One region of the Blautia sp. MSK17_66 genome, then DNA from elsewhere that is predicted to be linked to it. Evidence: predicted binding sites of a transcription regulator. Region 1 holds the regulator's gene; each other region holds the start of a gene.
What was found. Region 1 encodes Rex, which represses fermentation and respiration genes when NADH is low (regulators of the CRP and FNR family bind a similar motif). Its sites were predicted from a motif close to ATTGTTAANTANTTAACAAT; they were not measured.
Positions count from the first base shown of each region.

Region 2: the regulator Rex is predicted to act here: its motif matches at 1,553-1,572, upstream of rsxC (electron transport complex subunit RsxC).
Region 3: the regulator Rex is predicted to act here: its motif matches at 1,301-1,320, upstream of LIR34_RS13490 (acyl-CoA carboxylase subunit beta).

Region 1 is NZ_JAJBNQ010000003.1:103,955-110,676, reverse strand. Features, by position in the region: gene alr (alanine racemase) at 1-943, opposite strand, end outside; gene LIR34_RS02645 (NAD(P)H-hydrate dehydratase) at 983-2,584, opposite strand; gene LIR34_RS02640 (redox-sensing transcriptional repressor Rex) at 2,673-3,329, opposite strand; gene abc-f (ribosomal protection-like ABC-F family protein) at 3,500-5,431, shown strand; gene LIR34_RS02630 (NADP-dependent isocitrate dehydrogenase) at 5,483-6,694, opposite strand.
Region 2 is NZ_JAJBNQ010000026.1:10,317-17,038, forward strand. Features, by position in the region: gene rpsA (30S ribosomal protein S1) at 1-427, shown strand, start outside; gene LIR34_RS13535 (ribonuclease H-like domain-containing protein) at 532-1,494, opposite strand; gene rsxC (electron transport complex subunit RsxC) at 1,754-3,076, shown strand; gene LIR34_RS13545 (RnfABCDGE type electron transport complex subunit D) at 3,091-4,071, shown strand; gene LIR34_RS13550 (RnfABCDGE type electron transport complex subunit G) at 4,068-4,673, shown strand; gene rsxE (electron transport complex subunit RsxE) at 4,670-5,386, shown strand; gene rsxA (electron transport complex subunit RsxA) at 5,383-5,961, shown strand; gene LIR34_RS13565 (RnfABCDGE type electron transport complex subunit B) at 5,979-6,722, shown strand, end outside.
Region 3 is NZ_JAJBNQ010000026.1:124-6,555, forward strand. Features, by position in the region: gene LIR34_RS13485 (D-alanyl-D-alanine carboxypeptidase family protein) at 18-1,217, shown strand; gene LIR34_RS13490 (acyl-CoA carboxylase subunit beta) at 1,425-2,861, shown strand; gene LIR34_RS13495 (OadG family transporter subunit) at 2,848-3,618, shown strand; gene LIR34_RS13500 (biotin/lipoyl-binding carrier protein) at 3,643-4,011, shown strand; gene LIR34_RS13505 (sodium ion-translocating decarboxylase subunit beta) at 4,028-5,176, shown strand; gene LIR34_RS13510 (oxaloacetate decarboxylase subunit alpha) at 5,212-6,432, shown strand, end outside.

The DNA of each region.
Region 1 (6,722 bases):
AGACCCTTCCAAGGATCGGAGCCTTCTTACCGTGGATCAGCACCCAGCCTTTATTTGACAGAGAACGCGGATATCCATCTGCGTATCCGACCGGGATCGTTGCCACTCTCATTTCCTTCTTGACGGTAAAGGTTCCGCCATAGCTGATCGCAGCCCCTGGCTCCAGAGTCTTGACATAGGCGATGTGGCTCTTAAGCTCCATAGCCGGGATCAGTTTCAGATTGTCTCTCTCTACTTCGTTAGAAGGATACATCCCATAGATCGTGATACCTGCCCGTACTGCATTCAGATTCGCCTCCGGAATACGGATAATTCCGGCACTGTTGGAACAGTGCTTCATCGGAATCTGAACTCCTGCATCCTCCAGAAGCTTTGCAAAATTCAGATAACGCTTCAGCTGATCCATAGCCGGACTTCTGTCTGTTTCATCCGCTCTCGCAAAATGAGTGAACATTCCCTCGATCTCGACATTCGGAAGCTCTTTGATCTTTTTGATCTGGGCGACACTTTCCTGCCTGTCTGCAAATCCGATCCGGCTCATTCCGGTATCCAGACCAATATGAATATGTACATTTCTTCCCTGACGCTTTGCTTCCTCTGAGAGTTCTTGTGCCATCTCATAAGTACAGACCGACAGACGAATCTCTTTTGCGATCATTTCTGTATAATATTCCTCAAAAACAATCCCCAGGATCAGAATCGGTTTTTTGACGCCGAAGGTACGAAGCTGAAGTGCCTCCTCAGGTGTTGCAACCGCAAATCCCCAGATATAATCATAGTCTTCGATCAGACGGGCGATTGCCTCTGCCCCATGTCCGTATCCATCTGCCTTGATCACCGCAACGATCTGCGTTCCCTCTGCAATATTTTTCTTCATTTCCGCAAAGTTATGTGCGATCGCATCTAATGATACAACCGCTTTTACTCTCTCGAATTTCTTCATAATCCTTTATCTCCTCACTGCATATCGCAAATATTCTTATCAAATATATTCTAACATATTTTCCCGTTCTCTGAGGACCTTCGCCGCGGCTTTTGCAATGTCTCCGGCCTTCATTCCGTAAGTGCCCTTATCCTGTGCCGCCCTGTCTCCTGCAAGCCCATGAAGAAAAACACCCAGGGCCGCCATCTCCGCCAGTTTCACTCTGCCGTCATGTTCTGAAAGGAACGTACACAGAACACCTGCCAAAATTCCCGACAGGACATCTCCGCTTCCCGCCGTCGCCATTCCCGGATTTCCGCTCTGATTGATCCAGCAAAAATCGTCCTCCGGGCCTGTGATGACCGTCGACGCATCCTTTAACACACAGACCACACCGTTTTGCATGGCAAACTTCTCAGCCGTTCCAATAAGATTCTTCTGTATTTCCGGTATTGATAACCTGGATACCTGTTTTTCAGATAAAGACCGACTGGATTCCGGCTTTTTGGACATAAACTCCTCACTCAGCCGGCTCATCTCTCCCAGGTGCGGGGTACAGATCACCTGACTGCCATGAAAATATTTCTTCCACGTCGGGTTCTTCGAAAGCAGATTCAGTCCATCCGCATCCAGGATCACAGGTTTCCCCATTCTCTGTGCGAAAGAGAGGAAAGATTCTGTTTTCTGTGCACTTTTTTCCGACTGTCCAAGGCCCGGTCCGATCACGATCACATCACACCAGCGTGCCGCATCAGACCATGTATCTTCCCCGCTGGAATCATCCGCAAACATCGCCTCTGGAAGAAGCGTCTGCAGCGGAATACGATTCTCTTCATCTGTCAGGATCTTCACCATCCCGGCACCCGCGGCAAATGCTCCCTCTGCACAGAGATATGCGGCACCGCACATCCCCTTACTTCCAGCAACAATAAGAACCTTGCCAAAGGTACCTTTATTTCCATTCGCAATACGCTTCGGGATTTTCCGGAGATCTTTCTTCTCCAGAACCCCTTTCTCCGGCAAAAGCTCCGGATTCTCGTAGATGCCGACATCCGCCGTGACAACCCTTCCTGCAAACATCTTCCCGGGATAAAGACATAAGCCCGTTTTGCCAAAAGCAAAGGTCACTGTCAGATCTGCATGAAAGGCAATCCCAAGTTCTTCCCCGGTGCTGCTGCTCACGCCGGACGGAAGATCGACCGCCACTTTCCAGGCAGACGCCTGATTCATTGCACTCAGCACATCCCGGTAACGTCCCTCGATTGCACGGTCCAGCCCGACGCCGAAAATGGCATCTACTATAGTAGTATATTCCTTCAGTTCCAGGTTATTCACCAGAGGAACCTGATAATTTCCGGCAATTTCCAGCTGACGGCACGTTTCCTCTGTCCGATGATCCGGATTTCCCATCATATAGATTTCGGCAGCATATCCATGAAGGTGCAGGATCCTGGCAATGGCAACACCGTCTCCGCCGTTGTTTCCGCCTCCGCAGACGCATAAGATACGCTCTTTTTGCTTCGTATCCGCAAAATGCCGTTCCATCTCATCCACGACCGCCAGTGCCGCCCTCTCCATCAGAACGCAGGACGGCACACCCATCCTGTCAATCGTATAACGATCCAATGTCTTCATTTCCGGTCCGTTCACAATCCGTCTCATTTCGTCTCCTCTCCAAAAACAACAGAAAGGCTGTTACGCAGCCTCCTTAATGCAAGGAGCCGGGTAACAGCCTTTCACTGTCCTCTTTTTATGAATGCTGCTCTTCTACATGTTCCTGTCGATATTGACTGAGATTGTAGGATAAAGTCATCAGACTCTCCGAAAGATGAACATTCTCTACAATTACGTCATCCGGAGTATCCAGATCAATATGAGCAAAATTCCAGATCGCCTTGATACCATTCTCGATCAGGATATCCGCCATATCCTTCGCCTTATTCTTCGGAAGTGTAAGGATTGCGATCTCAATATTATTCTCTCTTAAGAAAAATGGAAGATTGCTGATCATCTGGATCTCAATTCCGCGAACAGCAATACCTTCAAGTACCGGGTTCACATCAAAGATTCCCAGTAACTTAAAACCACGTTTTTCAAAGTCAACATAATTGGCAAGTGCCTGTCCAAGATTACCGGCACCAACGATGATCATCGGGTGTACCTCATCCAGTCCCAGGATCTTACCGATCTCTGTATAAAGATATTTTACATTATAACCGTATCCCTGCTGCCCAAACCCTCCGAAATTATTCAAATCCTGACGGATCTGAGATGCTGTGACACGCATTTTCTTACTAAGATCATTGGAAGATATACGCTCAACATTGTCTTCCAGTAATTCGCCAAGATAGCGATAATACCGGGGCAGTCTCTTAATTACAGCTTTTGATATCTGTTTTGCCTCCACCGTTGTCCCTCCCTTAATACTTTCCTGTTAATTATAACGAAATGACATTTTATTGTCAATCTATGTTGGTAATTCTGTGCAATTTTTGCTGTTTTTTCGTTGGTTTTTCCTTTACAAAGATAATTTTTCCCCTTATAATCATAGCGTATATTGATTTTGGAGGAATATTTATGATCTTATCATGTCAGAGCATCTATAAGTCTTTTGGCGAAAAAGTCATTCTGAACGATGCCTCTTTTCATATAGAAGAGCGTGAGAAAGCCGCTCTTATCGGCAACAACGGAGCAGGAAAGACAACCCTTCTCCGTATTATAATGGAAGAAATTTCCGCAGATTCCGGTCAGGTCGTTCTGATGAAGGACAAGAAGATCGGTTATCTCGCACAGTATCAGGAGATCAAGGGACACCGCACCATCTATGAGGAGCTGCTCTCAACCAAGCAGTACATCATTGATATGGAAGACCGCATGCGTGCAGCAGAAATACAGATGAAGCATGCCTCCGGCGAGGAGCTCGAGCGTCTGATGAACACCTATACCCGGCTGACCCATGAATTCGAGCTCGAAAACGGCTACGCTTACAGGAGTGAACTGATGGGTGTCCTCAAGGGTCTTGGTTTCACCGAAGAAGATTTCAACAAGCAGATTGAAACGCTCTCCGGTGGACAGAAGACACGCGTTGCACTTGGTAAGCTTCTGATCTCTAAGCCTGACATTCTTCTTCTCGATGAGCCGACCAACCATCTGGATATGGAGAGTATTGCCTGGCTGGAAACCTATCTCCTGAACTATCCAGGTGCTGTATTTATTGTTTCCCATGACCGTTATTTCCTGGATAAGGTTGTAACCAAGGTCATTGAGATCGATGCCGGACAGGTCCGTATGTACAGTGGAAACTACTCTGCCTACGCAGAAAAGAAGGCTCAGCTGCGTGATGCACAGTACAAGGCTTATCTGAACCAGCAGAGAGAGATCAAGCACCAGGAGGCAGTCATTGTCAAGCTGAAATCCTTCAACCGTGAAAAATCCATCCGCCGCGCCGAGAGCCGTGAAAAAATGCTCGGCAAGATCCAGCGAATCGAGAAGCCGACAGAGGTACAGAGCCAGATGCGCCTCTCTCTCGAACCAAGAGTCATCAGTGGAAATGACGTTCTTACCGTGGAGGAGCTTTCCAAGAGTTTCCCGGAGCAGACTCTTTTTACCGATATCTCCTTCCAGATCAAGCGAGGCGAACGCGTTGCCCTGATCGGAAACAACGGTACCGGCAAGACAACCATGCTCAAGATCCTCAACGATCTTATTCCCGCTGATTCCGGAACCTTCACCCTAGGTTCAAAGGTTCAGATCGGCTATTACGATCAGGAGCATCACGTACTGCATCCGGAAAAAACCATCTTTGAAGAAATTTCCGATGCCTACCCGACCCTTACCGAGACAGAGATCCGAAACATGCTCGCCGCCTTTCTTTTTACCAACGATGATGTATTTAAGCTGATCTCTTCCCTCTCCGGTGGTGAGCGCGGTCGTGTCTCTCTCGCAAAGCTGATGCTCTCCGAGGCCAACTTCCTGATCCTCGATGAGCCGACCAACCATCTGGATATCGCATCCAAGGAAATCCTGGAGGAGGCACTGAACAGCTACACCGGTACGGTTCTCTATGTTTCTCATGACCGATACTTTATCAACCAGACCGCGACCAGGATCCTGGAGCTTACCAATCAGGCCGTTGTCAACTACATCGGTGATTACGATTATTACCTTGAGAAAAAAGAAGAACTCACTGAAAAATATGCTCCGATACAGCAGACAGAAGAAACCACTTCCGATGAAGCAGCACCTGCAGCACCTGCGGCATCCGAAGGAAAGCTTACCTGGCAGCAGCAGAAAGAAGAACAGGCACGTAAGCGTAAGCAGGAGGCGGAACTTAAGAAGACGGAACAAAGGATTGAAGAACTCGAAACCAGAGACAAAGAAATCGATGAAACACTGGTTCTTCCGGATGTCTGTACCAACGTCGGACGCTGTGCAGAACTCAGCCGCGAAAAAGACAAAATTCAGGCAGAGCTTGAAGAACTTTATGAAAAATGGGAAACCCTGGCGTAATGCCGTGGGTTTCCCATTTCTTTATATCCCTATTGCTCTGGTTAATTTTTACTATTTAAGAAGAGTATCCAACGTTTCTCTAATCGCAAGAATAAATCCCTCGCTGTTCAATACGGTCGGGTTCTCGATAGTAGTGATCAGTGCCAGATCCTTGGTCATCTTACCGGACTCAATAGTAGAAAGAGTTGCTTTCTCCAGCTTATCCGCGAACTGTGCCAGTTCCGCATTTCCGTCAAGTTCTCCACGCTTACGAAGAGCTCCTGTCCATGCAAAAATAGTTGCCACAGAGTTTGTGGAGGTTTCACCGCCCTCCAGATGACGATAATAATGTCTCTGTACCGTTCCGTGAGCAGCCTCATACTCATAATATCCGTTCGGAGAAACCAGAACAGATGTCATCATTGCAAGGGAACCAAATGCAGAAGATACCATATCACTCATAACATCTCCGTCATAATTCTTGCATGCCCAGATAAATCCTCCCTCTGCCTTCATAACACGGGCAACGATATCATCGATCAGACTGTAGAAGTAAGTAAGACCGGCTTCCTCGAATTTCTCCTTGAATTCCTCATCAAATATAGTCTGGAAGACCTGTTTGAATTTGGCATCATAAGTCTTGGAAATCGTATCCTTGGCACCAAACCATACATCCTGCTTTGTATCCAGTGCATAGTTGAAGCAGCTTCTTGCAAAGCTCTCGATGGATGCCTCCATATTGTGCATACCCATGGCAACTCCCGGAGCCTTGAAATCCTGTACCAGGGCACGCTTCTCTTCTCCGTCCTCTGAAGTATAAACAAGCTCAACCTTGCCCGGTTTGTCAATATACATCTCTGTATTCTTATAGATATCACCATATGCATGACGTGCAAGAGTGATCGGTTTCTTCCAGTTTCGTACACATGGTTCAATTCCCTTCACTACGATCGGAGCACGGAATACCGTTCCGTCCAGGATCGCACGGATCGTTCCGTTCGGGCTCTTGTACATCTTCTTGAGATCATACTCGTCCATACGCGCATGGTTCGGGGTGATCGTCGCACATTTAACTGCAACACCATATTTCTTGGTTGCCTCTGCTGCATCGATCGTTACCTGATCATCTGTGTCATTACGGTGTGCAAGACCAAGATCATAGTATTCTGTATTCAGGTCAATATACGGAAGCAGTAATTCATCCTTGATCATCTTCCAGAGAATTCTGGTCATCTCATCTCCGTCCATTTCTACTAACGGCGTTGTCATCTGAATTTTTGTCATAAGTTTCTCCTCTCTGTGTAGCATTTAT
Region 2 (6,722 bases), on a different contig from region 1:
TCTTCATATTTCCGAAATGTCCTGGGGCAGAGTAGAGAATCCGAAGAAAGTATTCAACGTTGGCGATGAAGTTAAAGTTATGATCAAAGAGATTAATGGAGACAAGATTGCACTTTCCATGAAATTCCCGGAAGAGAATCCATGGCTGACAGCTGCAGAGAAATTTGCAGTAGGAAACGTTGTAACTGGTAAAGTTGCCCGTATGACAGATTTTGGTGCATTTGTTGAACTGGCACCTGGAATCGATGCACTTCTTCACGTATCCCAGATTTCCAGAGAGCACGTTGCAAAACCATCTGATGTACTTTCCATCGGACAGGAAATCGAGGCAAAGGTTGTTGACTTCAACGGTGAAGACAAGAAGATCAGCCTCAGCATAAAAGCACTGGAAGCTCCTGCACAGGCAGAAGAAGATACAGAAGCTTAATTAGTTCTCGAGAATATTAAATCCCGGCAGACTTAAGATCTGCCGGGATTTTTTGTTTTATTTGGAAATTACTTTGTAAATTTCCGAATAAGTATTGCAAAGCCTTAAGAAGGACTTGTACGCCTGGTTCCGAGATTGTTGAGAAGACAGGGAAGAGAGTGTGTCAGATACTGCATTTGCATGGAAGTGCTGTTAAGAAAATTTTTGTCACATTGAAACCATGTATAACAGGTCTGAGGTGTGGCCGGCATTCGAAGACTTTTGTCCATATAGCGGCTGAGGGATTTGGGAATTGCCTGATCTTCTCCGGGAAGATACTCGTAATCCTTATAATTGGAGTAGTATTGTCGGAGCTTTCCGTTTTTTAGATGGAGAAGCAGACGTGCTTCCTCTCTGTCGGCGGTAAAGTAAAATTCATCTGTGACACAGGAGACAGATATCGGTACCGGATGCTCTAGCTTCAGTGTGATCACGAGCTCCTGCTGATCATGAATGCGGATTGCAGAAGGCTCGTATTTTCCGAGATAGAGTGATCTGTAACTCAGAAGCGTAAAGACAAGTCCGAGACCATGTAAGTCTTCCTGGTTGTGTCCGAGCACAGTTTCCAGTGCTTTTGGATCCTTTTTTTTCATATAGGAGCGGTACAGGCGGATACACTGTCCTCCATCACAGTAGATTCTGTGCATGGAAGGGAAGAGATTTTCCAGGTCAGGCTGCTTCATTCGTGATAATTTAAACAAACTTTGACAGGATTTAAGTACCTGATAGACATCGATTGAGGCGAGTCCTTCAAATGGAGACGGAAGCTCATTTTTTCGGCAGCGTTCTTCAAGATAGGGCTGGTCAAAACGATCTCCGTTGTACTGGATCGTATAGGTTGAATCCTGTAGATAGTTAGTGAATTCGCGAATGATCAAGGCTTCTTCTTCCGGAGATTCTCCGAGCCATTGTGTGAGGATCCACTGATTCTGTTCCCATTTGACGGCTCCGATGAGGTAGACAAAGGTGGAATATCTGGATAAACCTGTAGTCTCAATATCATAAAAAACAGGTGTAAATTCTGACAATTTTAATTCTGTACTCGACAAAAATTTAACAGTATCAGGGGTCGGAAACCCTTGTAAAATCGGCATTTTTTTAACAATCATGTGATATTTTTCCTTTCTTGATTGTATTTGATTATACACAATATTTTGAAAATTTGGTAGTGAATTTTTGAAGAAAAAGATGTATAGTATAAATAGGGTTTTGCGATATCATCAGAAAGAAAATAAACATGAGCAGGTCGTTCTGGGCAGAGCTCATGAAAAAGGAGGAAACGAATATATGGGAAAACTGACCTTTAAAGGCGGAATCCATCCTTACGAAGGTAAGGAACTGGCAAAGAACCAGCCGGTTGAGAAGTATCTCCCAAAGGGAGATATGGTCTATCTGATGTCTCAGCACATTGGAGCTCCATCTGTTCCGTGTGTCAAAAAAGGTGACCAGGTTCTTGCAGGACAGAAGATTGCCGATGCAGGCGGATTTGTATCGGTACCTCAGCATGCATCTGTATCCGGTACCGTCAAGGGCATCGAGAAGAGACTGAATGCTACAGGGGCAATGGTTGATGCAGTCATCGTAGATAATGACCAGCAGTATCAGGAAGTAGAGTTTGTTCCTGCTGCACTTGAGGATCTGACGAAAGAAGAGATCCTGAACCGTATCAAGGAAGGCGGAGTTGTTGGTATGGGTGGAGCCGGATTCCCGACCCATGTCAAGCTGGCACCGAAGGATCCTTCCAAGATTGAATATGTACTGGTAAACGGTGCAGAGTGTGAACCTTATATTACAAGTGACTATCGAAGAATGCTGGAAGAGCCGGAGAAGGTTGTAGAAGGACTTAAGGTGATCCTTAAACTCTTTGATTCTGCCAAAGGCTATATCTGCATTGAGGATAACAAACCGGACTGTATCGAAAAGATGCAGAAACTGGTAAAGGATATCCCGAGAATCGAAGTCAAAGAAGTTATGACCAAATATCCACAGGGTGGTGAGCGTACTCTGATCTATGCCACAACCGGCAGAGAGATCAATTCCACAATGCTCCCGGCAGATGTCGGATGTGTGGTAGATAACGTTGCAACTGTTATTGCTATATATGAAGCGGTGATTCTGGGAAAACCAGTTGTGGACAGAGTTGTAACGATAACAGGTGATGGTATTAAAGCGCCTAAGAACTTCAGTGTCTATACAGGAACAGATATGTCAGAGCTGATCGATGCGGCAGGAGGACTGAAAGCAAAGATCGAAAAGATTATTTCCGGTGGTCCGATGATGGGATTCCCGCTGTATGAGCTTCATATTCCATGTACAAAGACAACATCTGCGTTCCTTTTCCTGGAACATGATGCAGTAGCTGAAGCACAGAAGATCCAGACAGCGTGTATCAACTGCGGACGCTGCGTAAGTGTCTGTCCAGGTCATGTTCTTCCGGCACGTCTGGCTACGCTGGCTGAACGTGGTGATATGGCAGGCTTTGAAGCCCTGGATGGTATGGAGTGCTGTGAGTGCGGATGCTGCAGTTACATCTGCCCGGCAAAGAGACCGTTGACCCAGAGTATCAAATCCATGCGAAAAATGGTTCTTGCCAGCCGTAAGAAGAAATAGGGGGAGGGAACAAAATGGAACAAATGTTAAATGTATCATCTAATCCTCATGTCAGGGACAAAATGACAACAGGTCGGATCATGCAGCTTGTCGTGCTTGCACTGCTTCCAACCACACTGTTTGGTATCTGGAACTTCGGCTTCCGTGCATTTCTTGTTGTACTTGTGACGGTAGCATCCAGCGTATTTTTTGAATGGCTGTATGACCGTCTTATGCATAAAAAGAATACCGTTACTGATTTCAGTGCAGCAGTTACAGGACTTCTGCTTGCACTCAATATGCCGCCTCAGATCCCGCTGTGGATGCCTGTACTTGGCAGTGCTTTTGCGATCATCGTTGTAAAGCAGCTTTTTGGCGGACTTGGACAGAACTTTATGAACCCGGCACTGGCTGCAAGATGCTTCCTGATGATTTCTTTCACAGGTAAAATGACCGATTTTGCAGTGGACAAGCTGAGCGGATATCATTGCATTGATACCGTTACAGGAGCAACTGCACTTGCAGAGCTTAAGAACAGCGGATTCACAGCAGATTCCATTTCTGTAAAAAATCTGTTCATCGGTAACATTCATGGAACCATCGGAGAAACTTCTGCTCTTGCGATCCTGATCGGTGCAGTGATCCTCCTTGCATTCAAGGTCATTGATCTCAAGATCCCGCTTACATATATCGGAAGCTTTGCAGTATTTGTGATCTTTTATATGCTTGGAACAGGCAAAGGCTTTGATGTGAACTATCTTTTCAGCCATCTGTTCGGCGGCGGACTTATGCTTGGTGCATGGTTCATGGCGACAGACTATGTAACAACTCCGATCACACCGAAGGGCCAGCTGATCTACGGATGCTGTCTTGGTGTTGTTACCGCGATCTTCCGTCTCTTTGGCGGATCCGCAGAGGGTGTTTCCTATGCGATCATCTTCTGTAACCTTCTGGTACCGCTGATCGAGAAAGTGACCAAACCGGTTGCCTTTGGAAAAGGAGGTAAGAAAGCATGAGTATTGTAAAAGATACGATCGCGATCACTGCGATCACGCTTGTGGCAGGTCTGGCTCTTGGCGTAGTCCAGGATATCACGGAAGGCCCTATCGCACAGCAGCAGGAACAGTCCAAGCAGGAGGCATACAAGGCTGTATTTGAAGATGCAGACAGCTTTGAACCATGTGAAGTGGATGCCGATGCACTGGCAGCAAACCTTGCAGAAAACAATTTTAACGCACAGACGATCAATGAAGTCATGGAAGCGAAGGATGCTTCCGGCGAGACGATCGGCTATGCACTCAATGTCACAGATTCTGAAGGATATGGCGGAGATATCCAGTTTACCATGGGAATTCAGAATGACGGAACTTTAAATGGAATTTCCATCCTGTCCATCAGCGAGACTGCAGGACTTGGTATGAAGGCCAAAAATCCGGATTTCCAGGATCAGTTCAAGGACAAAAAAGTAGAAAAATTCGAGTACACCAAGACAGGGGCCACATCTGACGATCAGATCGATGCCATCAGTGGTGCCACAATTACTACAAATGCCATGACAAACGGTGTAAATGCCGGCCTTTGTGCATTTCGTTATGTGGAAGGAGGAGCAGAGTCATGAAAGCAAATACACCTGCAGAACGTCTTGTAAACGGTATTATCAAAGAAAACCCGACTTTTGTGCTGGTGCTGGGTATGTGTCCTACACTGGCGGTTACTACATCTGCGATCAACGGTATCGGAATGGGTCTGACTACAACTGTAGTTCTGGCAATGTCCAACCTTATGATCTCCCTTCTTCGGAAGTTTATTCCGGATGGAGTTCGTATGCCGGCCTTTATCGTTGTCGTTGCATCTTTTGTAACCATCGTGCAGATGCTGTTAGAGGGATTCATTCCGAGTCTTTATTCTGCACTTGGAATTTATATTCCTCTTATCGTTGTAAACTGTATCATTCTTGGTCGTGCAGAGGCTTATGCTTCAAAGAATCCTCCGATTCCGTCACTCTTTGATGGTATTGGCATGGGACTTGGTTTTACTTTAAGTATCACCTGTATCGGTGCAGTACGTGAACTTCTCGGTGCAGGACAGCTCTTCGGACGTCAGATCCTTCCGCTTGCTGATGCGGCAGCCGGAAAGATGGGCTATGAGCCGATCACGATCTTTATCCTTGCACCTGGAGCTTTCTTTGTTCTTGCCATGCTTGCAGCACTTCAGAACAAGTTTAAGATCGGTGCAGCAAAGAGAGGTATTGATCCGAGTGAAGGCTGTGGATGCTGTTCAGGCTGTGATACCTGCAACAATACAATGTGCAAAGGAGGCAAGGAAGCATGAAAGAATTATTACTGATCCTGGTAAGCTCTGCGATCGTCAACAACGTAGTCCTGAGCCAGTTCCTCGGACTCTGCCCGTTCTTTGGTGTATCCAAGAGAATTGAAACAGCAGCCGGAATGGGTGGTGCGATTATTTTCGTTATCACATTGTCCTCTTTTGTAACAGGTCTGATCTACAACTTTATCCTGGTGCCGACAGGTATGGAATATTTACAGACGATCGTATTTATTCTTATTATCGCTGCACTGGTTCAGTTTGTTGAGATGTTCCTCAAGAAAGGTATGCCGGCACTTTATCAGTCACTTGGTGTATATCTTCCTCTGATCACAACAAACTGTGCAGTTCTCGGTGTTGCACTGACAAACGTACAGAAAAGCTACAACATCCTTCAGGGAACTGTGAACGGATTTGCCACAGCAGTTGGTTTTACCATTTCTATTACTCTGATGGCTGGTATCAGAGAAAAAATTGAATTCAACGATGTTCCGGAATCTTTCAAAGGCTTCCCGACTGTCCTGCTCACAGCAGGTCTGATGGCGATTGCTTTCTTCGGATTCTCCGGACTGATTAAGTAACAGAGGAGGCAGAGATTATGGATATGAATGCGATTATCGTGGCAACTGTCGTTGTTGCAGCAGTAGGCCTCTTTATTGGAATTTTCCTTGGTGTAGCCGGTAAAAAGTTTGCGGTAGAAGTGGATGAGCGTGAGGTTGCTGTCCGTGCAGCTCTTCCGGGAAATAACTGCGGCGGCTGTGGATACCCGGGCTGTGACGGTCTGGCAGCAGCAATTGCCAAGGGCGAAGCTCCTGTCAATGCATGTCCGGTAGGCGGCGAAGCGGCAGGAAAAGTCATTGCAGGGATCATGGGCCAGGAGGTTGTTGAGAGCACCCGTATGGCTGCGTTCGTAAAATGTACAGGAACCTGCGAAAAAACAAAAGACAATTATACATACACAGGTGTGGAAGACTGTGAAATGATGGCATTTGTACCGGGCGGCGGAGCAAAATCCTGTTCCTATGGATGCATGGGATTCGGAAGCTGCGTAAAGGCATGTCCGTTTGATGCGATCCATATCATTAACGGTGTGGCAGTGGTTGACCGCGACAAATGTAAAGCCTGTGGTAAATGTATTGCAAAATGCCCGCATCATCTGATCGAGCTTGCACCATATGAGCAGAAAACTTTTGTAGGCTGTAGCTCCCATGCCAAAGGAAAGGCAGTCACAGAAGCCTGCGAGATTGGATGTATCGGATGTAAGAAGTGCGAGAAGACCTGTCCGAACGGTGCGATCGCTGTGACAGATTTCTGTGCACATATTGATTACGACAAATGTACA
Region 3 (6,432 bases), on a different contig from region 1:
AGAATAAGAGGTGGAATATGAAGTGCAGATATCATACGGCAGCCGTAATCGTGCTTTTGACATTTTTTATACTGAATTCTGTAGTCTATGATGTATCAGGGACGGATTCCTCCCCGGGGAATCTCTATGCTCTTTCGGCTATTTTGATGGATGGGGACTCCGGGAGAGTTCTGTACGAAAAAGAAGGAGAAACGCCGCGGCCGAATGCGAGTACCACAAAGGTCCTGACCTGTATCCTTGCGCTGGAAAACGGACAGGGTGATGATTATGTGCAGGTTTCCTCAAGGGCAGCATCCCAGCCGGAGGTACGTCTTGGAATCCGGGAGGGAGAACAGTATTACCTTGAGGATCTTTTATATTCCCTGATGCTGCAGAGCCATAATGATACTGCGGTTGCGATCGCAGAGCGTATCGGAGGTTCCACAGAAGGATTTGCGGCTATGATGAATCAGAAAGCAGAAGAGCTTGGCTGTACGGATACGCATTTTGTGACACCCAATGGTCTCGACGCGAAAGACAGCGGCGGGATACATCATACGACTGCGAGAGATCTGGCACGGATCATGCGATATGCCATACAGAATCCTATGTTTCTTAAGATCACACAAACCAGAGAATATTCTTTCTCGGACATTCAGAAGAAGCGGACTTTTTCAATCCACAACACCAATGCATTTCTGGATATGCGGGAAGGGATCGTTTCGGGAAAAACAGGATATACAGGAGATGCAGGATACTGTTATGTGTGTGCAGAAGAAAGAGATGGAAAAACCTTTATCGTTGCTCTTTTGGGGAGCGGATGGCCGGACCATAAGACCTATAAATGGAAGGATGCGTCTGCACTTCTTACATACGGAGAAAAAAATTATAACTATCGAAGCTGGTGGGAAGATCCGGAAATTCCACTGATCCGGGTAAAGAACGGATTTCGGGAAGATCCCACCAAAAGAGTGCAGTATATCCGTGGTATATCCGATGTCGACACGGAACAGAAGGAGAGGCAGATGCTTCTTGCAGACGATGAAAGGATTGTATGCCGGGTGAATGTACCAGAGATGCTTGAGGCTCCGGTAAAGCGCCGTGATAAGATCGGCAGGGTGACATTTTTGCTTGACGGACAGATTCTGGCCTCCTACCCGGTTCTGGCGGAACAGTCGGTCGAGCGTAGAACCTTTTTTCGGGTACTGGAGTATGTTTCAGAAAAATTTTTTCATTGAGAGCAGAGGGAAGAGCCTTTTCGCGGCAGCGAGGGCTTTTTTTGTAAAATACAAAAAAATTGTATTGTCGCAAAATAAATTTAGGAGTTAAAAAATTAACAAAAAAACGGAAATGTATTGAAAAAATATTGAAAACAGGTTACAATTATAATCGGCTAAAATTTTGGTTATATTTTAAAATTTTATAAACATGGAGGGCAAAAGAGAATGAGTAATGCAACACAAAGCTTAGCAGGCACAAGAATAAATTCTTTGCTTGACGCCAACAGTTTTGTTGAAATCGGGAAAAGCGTAACAGCCAGATCCACAGATTTTAACATGGCTGAAACAAAAGCGCCTTCAGACGGTGTTATCACCGGATATGGTGTGATCGACGGAAATCTTGTCTATGTATACAGCCAGGATGCTTCCGTACTGAACGGAACAGTCGGCGAAATGCATGCAAAGAAGATTTCTGCTTTATATGACCTGGCTATGAAGACAGGCGCACCGGTGATCGGTCTTGTTGACTGTGCAGGAATGCGTCTGCAGGAAGCAACAGATGCACTGGAAGCGTTTGGTGGAATTTATCTGAAACAGACAATGGCATCCGGAATGATCCCGCAGATCACAGCTGTATTTGGTACCTGTGGCGGAGGAATGGCAGTTGTTCCGGCACTGACAGACTTTACATTCATCGAATCCAAGAAAGGCAAGATGTTTGTAAACAGCCCGAATGCACTGGATGGAAACTACACAGAGAAATGTGATACAGCATCCGCAGAATTCCAGAGCAAAGAAACTGGACTTATCGATGCAGTAGAATCAGAGGAAGAGATTCTTGCTGAAATCCGTCAGCTTATCGGACTTCTTCCATCCAATTTCGAAGACAACGATTCTTTTGAAGAGTGCACAGATGATCTGAACCGTGCATGCGAAGATATCGCAGCATGTGCAGGAGACACATCCCTCGCACTTTCCAGAATCGCAGACAATGGAATTTTCTTTGAGACAAAGAGAGACTATGGTAAAGACGTTGTTACCGGTTTCCTTCGTGTAAACGGAATGACTGTAGGTGCAGTAGCCAACAGAACAGAAGTTTACGATGCAGAAGGCAAGAAGGCAGAAGAATTCGATGGAACTCTTTCTGCAAGAGGTGCAAGAAAAGCTGCCGGATTTGTTAAATTCTGTGATGCTTTTGAAATTCCGGTGCTGACTCTTACAAATGTAACCGGATTCAATGCAACCGTATGCAGCGAAAAGGTAATGGCAAAAGCTGTCGGAGAACTTGTTCATGCATTTGCATCCGCAACTGTACCGAAGGTTAATGTGATCATCGGCAAGGCATACGGAACTGCTTATGTGGCTATGAACAGCAAATCTGTAGGAGCAGATTTTGTTTATGCATGGGAGAATGCAGAAATCGGTATGATGGATGCCTCCATGGCAGCCAAGATCATGTATCCGGGATCAGAGGCTTCTGTCCTGAATGAGAAGGCAGCTGAGTACAGAGCACTGCAGTCTAACGTAGAGTCCGCAGCAGCAAGAGGTTATGTAGATACTGTGATCGCTCCGGCTGATACACGTAAATACGTGATCGGAGCATTTGAAATGCTGTTCACAAAGAGAGAAGACCGTCCAGCTAAGAAACATGGCACAGTCTAAGCGAGGTGAGCATATGAATCAGATGTTAAAGAAAGCATCCACTACCTGTGCTGCGTTTGCGTGTGCCGCATCTCTGATGTTCTCAGGCACAGCTCTTGTCTGGGCAGACGGTGAGATGGATGATAATGTTAAGACTCAGGTTGAAGCTTATGTTGGAGCAGTAACAGATGAAATTATCGGCTTGTCAGATGCTGAGATCGAGCAGTACCTGGAAGAAGATAATGAATTTGTTGTAAATGCGATGACAGCCTGGAGTGGTGTTAAGAAAGAAGTAGGTGACCTGAAGGAGATCGGTGACACAGTAGAAGTAGAGTATGACGATAAGGATAAGGAATACACTGCTACTGTTGAGGTCGAATTCGAAAAAGAAGATGCAGACTTTGTCTACGTAATCGACAAAAAAATGAACCCTACTTCCCTGACCGTTGATGTTAAGTATTCTTTTGCGACAATCATGAAGAATGCAGCACTGAATACTCTCATGGGACTTGGTACTGTATTTGTGATCCTTGCATTCCTGATCTTCCTTATCTCCCTGTTTAAATTTGTTCCGGGATCCGGGGCACAGCAGGTTAAGAAGAAGAAAGAAGAAACTCCGGCACCGGCGCCGGTTCCTGTGGCAGTACCTGTACAGGAGGAAGCTGATGATTCAGAACTGATCGCTGTAATTGCAGCGGCAATCGCGGCATCAGAGGGAACTACAACAGACGGATTTGTTGTACGCTCCATTCGTAAGATCAACCGTAAAAAAAGGTAATTGACAATTTTAGGAGGATTAAAAATGAAAAGCTATACAATCACCGTAAACGGAACAGCATATGAAGTTACTGTAGAAGAAACAGGAAGCGTAAGCACACCGGCAGCAGCACCTGTAGCAGCACCGAAGGCAGCACCGAAAGCAGCTCCTAAGGCAGCAGCACCGGCAGCAGGAGCAGGTGCAGTGAAAGTTACTGCTTCTGTACCAGGTAAAGTCCTCAAAGTCGTAGCTTCCGCAGGACAGGCAGTAAAAGCAGGAGACAACATCGTGATCCTGGAATCCATGAAGATGGAAATCCCGGTTGTTGCTCCTCAGGATGGTACTGTAGCCAGCATCGATACATCCGAAGGCGCATCCGTAGAAAACGGAGATACTCTGGCTACAATGAACTAGGACGGGAGGTAATCAAATGTCTTATGTAACAGAAACCCTGTCCAACCTGATTCATCAGACGGCATTTTTTAACCTGACATGGGGAAACTATCTGATGATCGCGGTGGCGTGTGTATTCTTATTCCTTGCTATCAAAAAAGGTTTTGAGCCGCTTCTTTTGGTTCCGATCGCTTTTGGTATGCTCCTGGTAAACATCTACCCGGATATTATGGCAAATCCGGAAGACATGTCCAATGGTGTTGGTGGTCTTCTGCATTACTTCTATATCCTTGATGAGTGGAGTATTCTTCCGTCCCTGATCTTTATGGGCGTTGGTGCGATGACAGACTTTGGTCCGCTGATCGCCAATCCGAAGAGTTTCCTTCTTGGAGCAGCTGCACAGCTTGGTATCTATGTTGCATACTTCCTTGCAATCTTCCTTGGATTCAACGGAAAGGCAGCAGCAGCAATCTCCATCATCGGTGGAGCAGATGGTCCTACTTCCATTTTCCTTGCAGGAAAACTTGGACAGACCACTTTAATGGGACCGATCGCGGTGGCGGCATATTCTTATATGTCACTGGTTCCGATCATTCAGCCGCCAATCATGAAACTCTGTACTACAGAGAAAGAACGTAAAATCAAAATGGATCAGCTTCGTCCTGTAACCAAAATCGAGAAGATTCTCTTCCCGATCGTAATTACCATCGTTGTGTGCCTGATTCTTCCTACAACAGCTCCGCTGGTAGGTATGCTGATGCTTGGTAACCTCTTCCGTGAGTCTGGCGTTGTTAAACAGCTTACAGAAACAGCATCCAACGCGCTGATGTACATCGTAGTTATCCTGCTTGGTACATCTGTAGGTGCTTCCACAAGTGCAGAAGCATTCCTTAATATTGACACTCTGAAAATCGTTGTTCTTGGTCTTGTAGCGTTTGCATTTGGTACCTTTGGCGGATGTATGCTCGGTAAACTGATGTGTAAACTGTCAGGCGGAAAGATCAATCCTCTAATCGGTTCGGCAGGTGTATCTGCGGTTCCTATGGCTGCCCGCGTTTCTCAGAAAGTCGGCGCAGAAGCGGATCCTACAAACTTCCTTCTGATGCATGCGATGGGACCGAACGTAGCCGGTGTAATCGGAACAGCCGTTGCAGCTGGAACCTTCATGGCTATCTTTGGAGTCTGACCTAGAGTACTTAATAAATACAAGGAGAAAACATAATGGCTGAATTAGAAAAAAAACCTGTAAAAATTGTGGAAACTGTTCTCCGTGATGCACATCAGTCTCTGATTGCAACCAGACTGACCACAGAACAGATGCTTCCAATCGTAGATAAAATGGATAAAGTCGGCTACCATGCAGTAGAGTGCTGGGGTGGAGCTACTTTTGACGCTTCCCTTCGTTTCCTCAAGGAAGATCCGTGGGAAAGACTTCGTAAATTACGTGACGGCTTCAAAAACACCAAACTTCAGATGCTCTTCCGTGGACAGAACATCCTTGGATACCGTCCGTACGCAGATGATGTAGTAGAATATTTCGTACAGAAATCCGCAGCAAACGGAATCGACATCATCCGTATTTTTGACTGTCTCAATGATATGCGTAACCTTCAGACAGCTGTAAAGGCTGCAAACAAAGAAAAAGCACACGCACAGGTTGCTCTTTCCTACACTTTAGGCGATGCATATACTCTTGAGTACTGGGTAAACATCGCAAAACACATCGAAGAGATGGGTGCAGATTCTATCTGTATCAAAGATATGGCAGGTCTTCTGCTTCCTTACAAAGCAACTGAGCTTGTAGGAGCACTCAAAGATGCTGTAAGCATCCCGATCGACCTTCATACACATTACACATCCGGTGTTGCTTCCATGACATACCTCAAGGCAGTAGAGGCAGGCGTTGACATCATCGACACTGCAATGTCTCCGTTCGCTCTGGGAACTTCCCAGCCTGCAACAGAGGTTATGGTAGAAACCTTCAAGGGTACACCATATGACACAGGATTTGATCAGAAACTCCTTGCTGAGATCGCTGATTACTTCCGTCCGATCCGTGATGAAGCTCTGGACAGCGGCCTTCTGAATCCGAAGAACCTTGGCGTTAATATCAAGACTCTTCTGTATCAGGTACCGGGCGGAATGCTTTCCAACCTGACATCACAGCTGAAAGAACAGCATGCAGAAGATAAATTCTATGATGTTCTTGAGGAAGTTCCGAAGGTTCGTAAAGACCTTGGTGAGCCGCCGCTCGTAACTCCGTCTTCCCAGATCGTTGGTACACAGGCTGTATTCAACGTACTTATGGGCGAGAGATACAAGATGGTAACAAAAGAAACAAAAGACATCCTGTTAGGAAAATACGGAGCAACCGTAAAACCGTTCAACCAGGAAGTACAGAAGAAGTGCATCGGCGATGCAAAACCGATTACCTGTCGTCCG